2 regions of the Pseudacidovorax sp. 1753 genome follow, and region 2 is predicted to be linked to the other one. Evidence: predicted binding sites of a transcription regulator. Region 2 holds the regulator's gene; the other holds the start of a gene.
The links. The regulator NrdR, encoded in region 2, represses ribonucleotide reductase genes. The targets are predictions, from matches to a motif close to CACNANATNTNGTG.
Positions count from the first base shown of each region.

Region 1: a site for NrdR is predicted at 2,912-2,925, ahead of ABIC63_RS09450 (ribonucleoside-diphosphate reductase subunit alpha). Genes of this name have one in related genera too.

Region 1 is NZ_JBEPKY010000006.1:195,588-199,940, reverse strand. Features, by position in the region: gene ABIC63_RS09450 (ribonucleoside-diphosphate reductase subunit alpha) at 1-2,778, opposite strand, end outside; gene ampD (1,6-anhydro-N-acetylmuramyl-L-alanine amidase AmpD) at 3,179-3,769, opposite strand; gene ABIC63_RS09440 (sigma 54-interacting transcriptional regulator) at 3,753-4,353, opposite strand, start outside.
Region 2 is NZ_JBEPKY010000002.1:99,007-103,359, reverse strand. Features, by position in the region: gene ABIC63_RS02850 (hypothetical protein) at 1-24, opposite strand, end outside; gene ABIC63_RS02845 (PilW family protein) at 21-953, opposite strand; gene pilV (type IV pilus modification protein PilV) at 953-1,501, opposite strand; gene ABIC63_RS02835 (GspH/FimT family pseudopilin) at 1,504-2,004, opposite strand; gene nrdR (transcriptional regulator NrdR) at 2,220-2,663, opposite strand; gene glyA (serine hydroxymethyltransferase) at 2,679-3,923, opposite strand; ZMP/ZTP riboswitch at 3,968-4,100, opposite strand; gene ABIC63_RS02820 (transglycosylase SLT domain-containing protein) at 4,218-4,353, opposite strand, start outside.

The sequences.
Region 1 (4,353 bases), on a different contig from region 2:
GGGCGCGCTGGCTGCAGCAGCGGGCTGCATGGCCATGGACGAGCTGCCACCGGAGGACACGGCGTTGAGGCGGCTCGATTGCACGGTCGACTTCTCGGCGTGCGTGGCGCTGATGGTGCGCAGGTAGTAGGTGGTCTTGAGGCCGCGCGTCCAGGCCAGCGTGTAGGTGTCGTGCAGCTTCTTGCCCGAGGCGCCGGCCATGTAGATGTTCAGGCTCTGGGCCTGGTCGATCCACTTCTGGCGACGGGCGGCGGCTTCGACCAGCCACTGCGGCTCGACCTCGAAGGCCGTGGCGTACAGCGCCTTCACGTCCTGCGGCACGCGGTCGATGGGACGCAGCGAGCCATCGAAGTGCTTGAGGTCCATGACCATCACGTCGTCCCACAGGCCCAGGCGCTTGAGGTCGCGCACCAGGTAGTGGTTGATGACGGTGAATTCGCCCGACAGGTTGGACTTGACCGACAGGTTGCCGAAGCAGGGCTCGATCGAGGCGTCCACGCCGATGATGTTGGAGATGGTCGCCGTCGGTGCGATGGCCACGCAGTTGGAGTTGCGCATGCCGTCCTGCTTGATCTTGGCGCGCAGCGCGTCCCAGTCGAGGGTGCGCGAGCGGTCCACCTCGACATAGCCGCCGCGGGCCTTTTCCAGCAGGTCGAGCGAATCGATGGGCAGGATGCCCTTGTCCCACAGCGAGCCCTTGAAGCTGCTGTAGCGGCCACGCTCGGCGGCCAGTTCGGTGGAGGCCCAGTAGGCGTAGTAGCAGATGGCTTCCATCGACTTGTCGGCGAACTGGACGGCCTGCTCGCTGGCATAGGGGATGCGCAGCTCGTACAGCGCGTCCTGGAAGCCCATCAGGCCCAGGCCCACCGGGCGGTGGCGCAGGTTCGAGTCGCGCGCCTTCTTGACGGCGTAGTAGTTGATGTCGATGACGTTGTCGAGCATGCGCATGGCGACCGAGATGGTCTTCTTGAGCTTCTCGTGGTCGACGCCACCGTCCTTCAAGTGCTGAAGCAGGTTGACCGAGCCCAGGTTGCAGACGGCGGTCTCGGTGTCGCTGGTGTTGAGCGTGATCTCGGTGCAGAGGTTGGACGAGTGCACCACGCCGGCATGCTGCTGCGGCGAGCGCACGTTGCAGGCGTCCTTGAAGGTGATCCAGGGATGGCCGGTCTCGAACAGCATCGAGAGCATCTTGCGCCACAGGTCGGTGGCGGGCACCGTCTTGGCGGGCTTGATCTCGCCGCGCGCGGCCTTCTCTTCGTAGGCGACGTAGGCCTTTTCGAAGTCGGCGCCGAACAGGTCGTGCAGGTCGGGCACGGAAGAGGGCGAGAACAGCGTCCAGTTGCCCTTTTCCATCACGCGGCGCATGAACAGGTCGGGGATCCAGTTGGCCGTGTTCATGTCGTGGGTGCGGCGGCGGTCGTCACCCGTGTTCTTGCGCAGCTCCAGGAATTCTTCGATGTCCAGGTGCCAGGTCTCCAGGTACGTGCAGACCGCGCCCTTGCGCTTGCCGCCCTGGTTGACGGCCACGGCCGTGTCGTTGACCACCTTGAGGAAGGGCACGACGCCCTGCGATTCGCCGTTGGTGCCCTTGATGTGCGAGCCCAGGGCGCGCACGCGGGTCCAGTCGTTGCCCAGGCCGCCGGCGAACTTCGACAGCAGCGCGTTTTCCTTGATCGACTCGTAGATGCCGTCCAGGTCGTCGGGCACGGTGGTCAGGTAGCAGGACGAGAGCTGCGAGCGCAGCGTGCCGCTGTTGAACAGCGTGGGCGTGGACGACATGAAGTCGAACGAGGACAGCACCTCGTAGAACTCGATGGCGCGCGCCTCGCGGTCGATCTCGCCCAGCGCCAGGCCCATGGCCACGCGCATGAAGAAGGCCTGCGGCAGCTCGATGCGGCTCTTGCGCACGTGCAGGAAGTAGCGGTCGTACAGGGTCTGCAGGCCGAGGTAGTCGAACTTCAGGTCACGGTCGGCCTTGAGCGCGGCGCCCAGGCGGGCCAGGTCGTACTGCAGCAGCTTCTCGTCGAGCAGCTCGTTCTCGACGCCCTTCTTGATGAACTGCGGGAAGTAGTCGGCGTAGGCGGCGCCCATTTCGGCGTGCGCCACTTCGCGGCCCAGCACTTCCTTGACGATGGTGTGCAGCAGCAGGCGCGCGGTGGCGTAGGTGTAGTCGGGATCCTTCTCGATCAGCGTGCGGGCAGCCAGGATCGAGGCCTTGTAGACCTCGTCCAGCGGCACGCCGTCGTACAGGTTGCGCATGGTCTCGGCCACGATGGGCTCGGCCTTCACGCCATCGCCCAGGCCGACGCAGGCGGACTGCAGCAGCGATTGCAGGGCGCCCATGTCCAGCGGAACTCGCTCGCCGCCGTCCAGCACATGCAGTTGCGGCGCGGCGGCCGCAGCCGTCTGCTCGACTTGCTTGGAGCGCTCTTGCGCACGGCGCTCGCGGTAGAGCACGTAGGCGCGGGCGACTTCCTGGTAGCCGCCGCGCATCAGGCCGAGCTCGACCTGGTCCTGCACGTCCTCGATGTGGAAGGTGCCGCCGCCCGGGCGCGAGCGCACCAGCGCGCGGACCACGGCCTGCGTCAGGCCCTCGACCGTCTCGCGCACGCTGGCCGAGGCCGCGCCCTGCGTCCCGTGCACCGCAAGGAAGGCCTTCATCATCGCCACGGTGATCTTCTCGGGCGCGAAGGGCACCACGGCGCCATTGCGGCGGATGATCTGGTAGTGGGCGAGTGCGGGGGCCGTCGTGCCCGTCACGTCGCGGCCGGCGGGCATCGTCGGCAGGGGCTGGGCGGAGGTGGCAGGGGAGTTCAAGGCAGTCTGCATGCGGTTCCTCTTGAGGGGGCTTGGTGTTCGTCGATCAGGGCGCGGGCGGGCAGGGATCCATGCCGCCGCGTCGATGGAGGGGCACTATATCTGGTGTCCGGAGGAGAGCCAATGCACTACCGGTAGTGTTTGGTCGGGCTGCCGGGGCAAGCTTGACTTCCGGTGAAACCCCAGGATTTCGCGCCGGAGCCAAGCAGCAGTAGGTGCCTGCGCGGCCGAGGCCGCAACGATGGGGCTTGGCGGGCGATTTGGCGCGCAAACCCGCATGAACAGGGGCTTGGCGACGCCCGGCCATCCGGCCCGCCCCAGAGCGCTGGCGCCATCGCTCCCCGGGGTCCGATTGAAAAATTTAAGGAGCGGCCGGGAAGGCGATGGTGGTGCCCGCCAGCTGCCGCGCCAAGCGGGCCCAGTCGAAGCCCGGCCCCGGGTCGTATTTGCGGCCGGGGGCGATGTGTTCGTGGCCGGCGACGTGGGCAATCGGATAGCGGGCCGACAGTGCCCGCGCGAGCTGGGCCAGCGTCTCGTACTGCGCGTCCTCGAAACGCTCGCCTTCCAGACCTTCCAGTTCCACGCCGACCGAATCGTCATTGCAGTTGGCGCGACCCCGCCACTGCGAGACGCCCGCGTGCCAGGCCCGGTCGTCCACGCTCACGAACTGCCAGAGTTCGCCATTGCGACGGATGTAGAAGTGCGCCGAGACCTCCAGGCCCCGGATCTGCGCGAAGTAGGGATGCGCGTCCCAGTCCAGCCGGTTGGTGAAGAGCTGCTGCACGTCATCGCCGCCGTAGCGCCCGGGCGGCAGGCTGATGGAGTGCACCACCAGAAGATCGATGCAGGCCCCGGCCGGGCGGGGGCCGAAGTTGGGGGAGTCCAGCCGCCGCGCCGCCCGCAGCCAGCCGTTGTCCCAGGTGCCCGCGCCGGGTTCAGTCATCGTCGCCATGCGGCACCGCGATGCCCAGGCGCGCGATGCGGTAGCGGATCTGGCGCAGGCTCAGGCCCAGGCGCGCGGCAGCCGCGGTGCGGTTGTAGTTGGCCTCGCGCAGCGCGCGCTCGACGATGCCGCGTTCCTGGTCGTCGAGGTACTGCTGCAGATCAGTGGGCACGGGGGGGGCTCCCGCGACTGCCGGCGATCGGGTGGGCGCGGCCTCCGGCACGGGAACGGCCGTCACGGCGCCCGGCGCTGGCGTGGCAAAGAGCGGCATGGACAGGTCCTGCATACCGCTGCCGTCCGCGGCCTCGACGTCCAGCTGCAGCGTGTCGCCCTCGCTGAGTGCCACCGCGCGATGCAGCAGGTTCTCCAGTTCGCGCACGTTGCCGCGCAGCGGATGCGATTCGAGCTTGAGCAGCACCTGCATCGTCATCCTCGGCACCGGCTGGCCGCTTTCCTCGGCGATGCGCGCCAGCAGGGCGGTGCACAGGGCCGACAGGTCTTCCCGGCGCTCGCGCAGCGGCGGCAGCCGGACCTCGATCACGTTGAGGCGGTAGAACAGGTCCTGCCGGAAGCGGCCCGCCAGCACCTCGGCC
Region 2 (4,353 bases):
TGCCTGGCGACTGCGGCGCTTCATGAGGAGGTTCCCGCGTCCAGTGCAGGCCGCAGGGCACGGAAGAAGACCGTGGTGCGAAAGCTGCGCCGCAGCCGTCCGTCCAGGGCCTGCTGCGGCTCGCCGTCGCAATCGAGGTAGGACTCCGGCGTCTGCTGGGCGCCTGCCACCGGCGAGGCGCTGCGCACGACGATGCACAGGCTCATGCCGATCACGCGCCGCCAGCGCTCGGCGGTGGCGCCCAGCGCGGCATCGTCGGCCCGCACATAGGCTGTGACCTGCGCCGACTGCGGTTCGCTGCCGTCGGGAAGGCGGGTCACGGCGTAGAGCACGCGCATGTCCTCGACCTGGCTGGCGAGGGCCTGCTTGCTGCCCATCACGCCCGCGTCGCGCATGCCGCGACAGTACAGCGTGGGCACGCCGTCATCGTCCGGCTCGATGAAGTAGCGCTGGTCGGCCAGCGCGTAGCGCAAGGCGCCGTCCGAGCTGGACGTGGCCCAGGCGGCGATGCCCTCCAGCACGCAGTTGGACGGCTGGTCGGTGCCCACCGGCACCGTGACATGGACGTCTGCCTGATGCCGGATCGCGAAGGCGTGCGGCCGCGCATCGCCGGTGGGCGCCTTGCAGGCCAGTGCGTCGAAGGCGGCGCCCGTATCGGAAAAGGCGCCTGCGCAGCCTCGCACGGCGAGGCCCTGGAAATGCGGCGTGCCCTGGTCGTCGAGCTCCGACAAGCCGGCGAGCCGCATCTGCTGGGCCAGCAGTTGCAGGGTCATCGCGCCGTCGCTGTGGAGTTGCACCTGCGCCGCGACGCGGCGTACCGGCTGGCCGGTGATCACGTAGACCTGGACCGCCAGAAGCACGAGGGCAAGGCCGATGGCGGAGGACAGCAGCAACTCGACGAGGCTGGTGCCGGCCTGCCGGCGCCGCGCGTGTCGACGGTGTTCCGATGGCATCAGAGGGCGAAGCGCTGGAAGAGGCAGGCCTGTTCGGGGGCAGGCTTGCCCAGTTCGGCCGGGCAGTCGGCCTGGTTGGCGGCACCCAGCCCGTCCTCGGCTGCCGCGCCGGCGGTCCACCAGACCAGCCAGACCTGCAGCACCTGGGCGCCGTTGTCCTGGGTGGTCTTCACCTGCGCACGAGCCTGGGGCAGTTGGGCGGCCGCCGTCGTGAGGAGGTTGCGCTGGTCCAGCGCTGCGACCCGCCGCGCGGCCTCCGCGGCGTCGGCCAGGTCGGCTGCGGGTGCGGCGGCTGCAGGCGGTGGCTGATCGAGGCCGAGCGCATAGCGCCCCTCCTGCAGGCCCCTGGGATTCATGCGGGCGCGTTCGGCATGGTCCTGCGCGAGGAGGAGGGCGGCCGCCCGTTGCTGGGTGGCCTGCAGTTGCTGGTAGGTGCGTGCGGCCAGCCGCGCCCCACCCAGGGCGGCACCGGCCAGGAGCATCAGCGCGACGAGCACTTCGAGCAGCGAAAAGCCCAGGGCGCGGCGGCGAGGCGCGATGGCGGCCACCCTCACGATCCGGTCGTCACCCGCGCACGGCCGATGCGGTTGAGCACCAGCTTGCGCACCGGCACTTCGGGATGGCTCGAGGTGATCGCGAGGCTGGTCGGCGTGCTGTTCAGCAGGCCGTTGGGCAGGAACACGAGGCGCTGGACGCTGCCGCTGGCCGGCGCGATGCGCAGCAGCCCGGGCAGACGCGGCTGGACGTGCATCAGCGGCTCGTCCGTGCCGCGCACGCCGTCGCCATCACGGTCGCCGAAGACGATCCAGCCGGCGCTCCAGTCCGAGGAGGCGAGGCAGCCGTTGCCGTCGGCGCTGACGCAGACCGTGGCACGGCCGGAGGAACGCAGGGCGTGGATGCGCGCGAGGTCGAGGCTCTCGCGCAGGGCCTGGCTGGCACGGCTGCTCTGCCAGTCGCGCAGCCAGCGCGCCACGTTGGGCATGGCCACCGTGGCGGCCGTCAGCATGACGGCCAGACAGATCAGCCCCTCGACCAGCGAAAAGCCCCGCATCCGCGCCGATCGCGCGTTCCTTCCTCGCATGGTGCGCCCCCTCGTTCCCGTTCGAGCGCGGGATGTTAGGGACGCATCCATGCGCCAGGCACCGATGCACGACGGGAGTGCCGCCGGGGGCGATCAGCGGACAGGCAGGGAGAGTCGGGAAAGGAAGGTGAGCCGACGCTGCGGGCGTGCATCGGCATGCTGCCGCCCCAGGAGGCCGGCGGCGGTCAGATGTCCCGCAAAAGCCGGCGGAACTCTTCGACGTCCTCGAAGCTGCGGTACACCGAGGCGAAGCGCACGTAGGCGACCTTGTCCAGCCGCTGCAGCTCGTGCATGACCAGTTCGCCGAGCTTGCTCGACTCGATCTCGCGCAGCCCGCCCGACAGCAGCGTCTGCTCGATGCGCATGAGCGCCTCGTCGATCTGCTGCACGCCCACGGGTCGCTTGCGCAGGGCGAGCATCATCGAGGCGCGCACCTTGGCCGGGTCGTAGTCGGCGCGGCTGCCGTCCTTCTTGACGACCGCCGGGAAGTTGACGTCTGGCCGCTCGTAGGTGGTGAAGCGCTTCTCGCAGCCGCCGCACTGACGGCGGCGGCGCACGAAGTCACCGTCTTCCGAGATGCGGGTCTCGACGACCTGCGTCTCGGCGTGGCCGCAGAAGGGGCATTTCATGCGGCCGTGCCTGCTTCAGCGGTAGACCGGGAAGCGGCTGGTGAGTGCTGCAACCTTGGCGCGCACGGCTTCGATGTTGGCGGCGTCGCGCGGGTTGTCCAGCACGTCGGCAATCAGGTGGGCCGTGGCGCGGGCTTCCTCGTCCTTGAAGCCGCGGGTGGTCATCGCAGGGGTGCCAACGCGCACGCCGCTGGTCACGAAGGGCTTCTCGGGATCGTTGGGGATCGCATTCTTGTTGATGGTCATGTGGGCGCTGCCCAGCACGGCCTCGGCTTCCTTGCCGGTGATGCCCTTGGCGCGCAGGTCGACCAGCATCACGTGGCTCTCGGTGCGGCCGCTCACGATGCGCAGGCCGCGCGAGGTCAGCGTCTCGGCCACGATCTGCGCGTTCTTCACCACCTGCTGCTGGTAGGCCTTGAACTCGGGCGTCAGCGCTTCCTTGAAGGCGACCGCCTTGGCTGCGATCACATGCATCAGTGGGCCACCCTGCAGGCCGGGGAAGATGGCGCTGTTGATCGCCTTCTCGTGCTCGGCCTTCATCAGGATGAAGCCGCCACGCGGGCCGCGCAGGCTCTTGTGGGTGGTGGAGGTCACCACATCGGCATAGGGCACAGGGTTGGGGTACACGCCCGCGGCGATCAGGCCGGCATAGTGGGCCATGTCGACCATGAAGATGGCGCCGACGTCCTTGGCCACCTTGGCGAAGCGCTCGAAGTCGATGCGCAGGCTGTAGGCAGAGGCGCCGGCCACGATGAGCTTTGGCTTCGATTCGTGGGCCTTGCGCTCCATCGCGTCGTAGTCGATCTCTTCCTTGTCGTTCAGGCCGTACGAGACGACGTTGAACCACTTGCCTGACATGTTCAGCGGCATGCCGTGGGTGAGGTGGCCGCCTTCGGCCAGGCTCATGCCCATGATGGTGTCGCCTGGCTTGAGGAAGGCCAGGAACACGGCCTCGTTGGCGGAGGCGCCGCAGTGCGGCTGCACGTTGGCGGCGTCGGCGCCGAAGAGTTGCTTGATGCGGTCGATGGCCAGCTGCTCGGCGACGTCGACATATTCGCAGCCACCGTAGTAGCGCTTGCCCGGATAGCCTTCGGCGTACTTGTTGGTGAGCTGCGAGCCCTGGGCGGCCATCACGGCCGGCGAGGCGTAGTTCTCGCTGGCGATCAGCTCGATGTGGTCTTCCTGGCGCTGCGTCTCGGCGACGATGGCGGCGTACAGCTCGGGATCGGTCTCTGGGACCAGGATATTGCGTTGGTACATGGCAGTCCTTCGAAGAAGAGGGACCTTGCGGCGTCGGATCCGGCAAGGGCTGCCCAGGCGAACGGCTGATCGCCCCGGCTCCAGCCGCGGGCGGTGCGCTTCCCAGTGGTCATCCACGTCAGCGCCGGCTCGCCTCGCAAGGAGGGGCCGCGCCTATCGCCAGTCGCGCACCGGCGGAGTGTAGCCGAGGCCTTCGTCCCTCCCTCGTCCCAGGGGAACCGCAGCGCGCCACGCCCAAGAAAGAAAAAGGCGCCTGATCAAAGGCGCCTGGAAGGCTCGCCGGGGCGGCAGCGGTCAGGACGCGGGTTGTTCCAGCAGGGCGACCGTGGCGGGCGGCCGCGTCGTGGGCTTGGGCTCTCCCGCCGGGGCCATGACCGGGATCGGCTGGGTCCGTTGCGTGGGCTGCGTCGGCATCGCGGCTGGCGGCGGC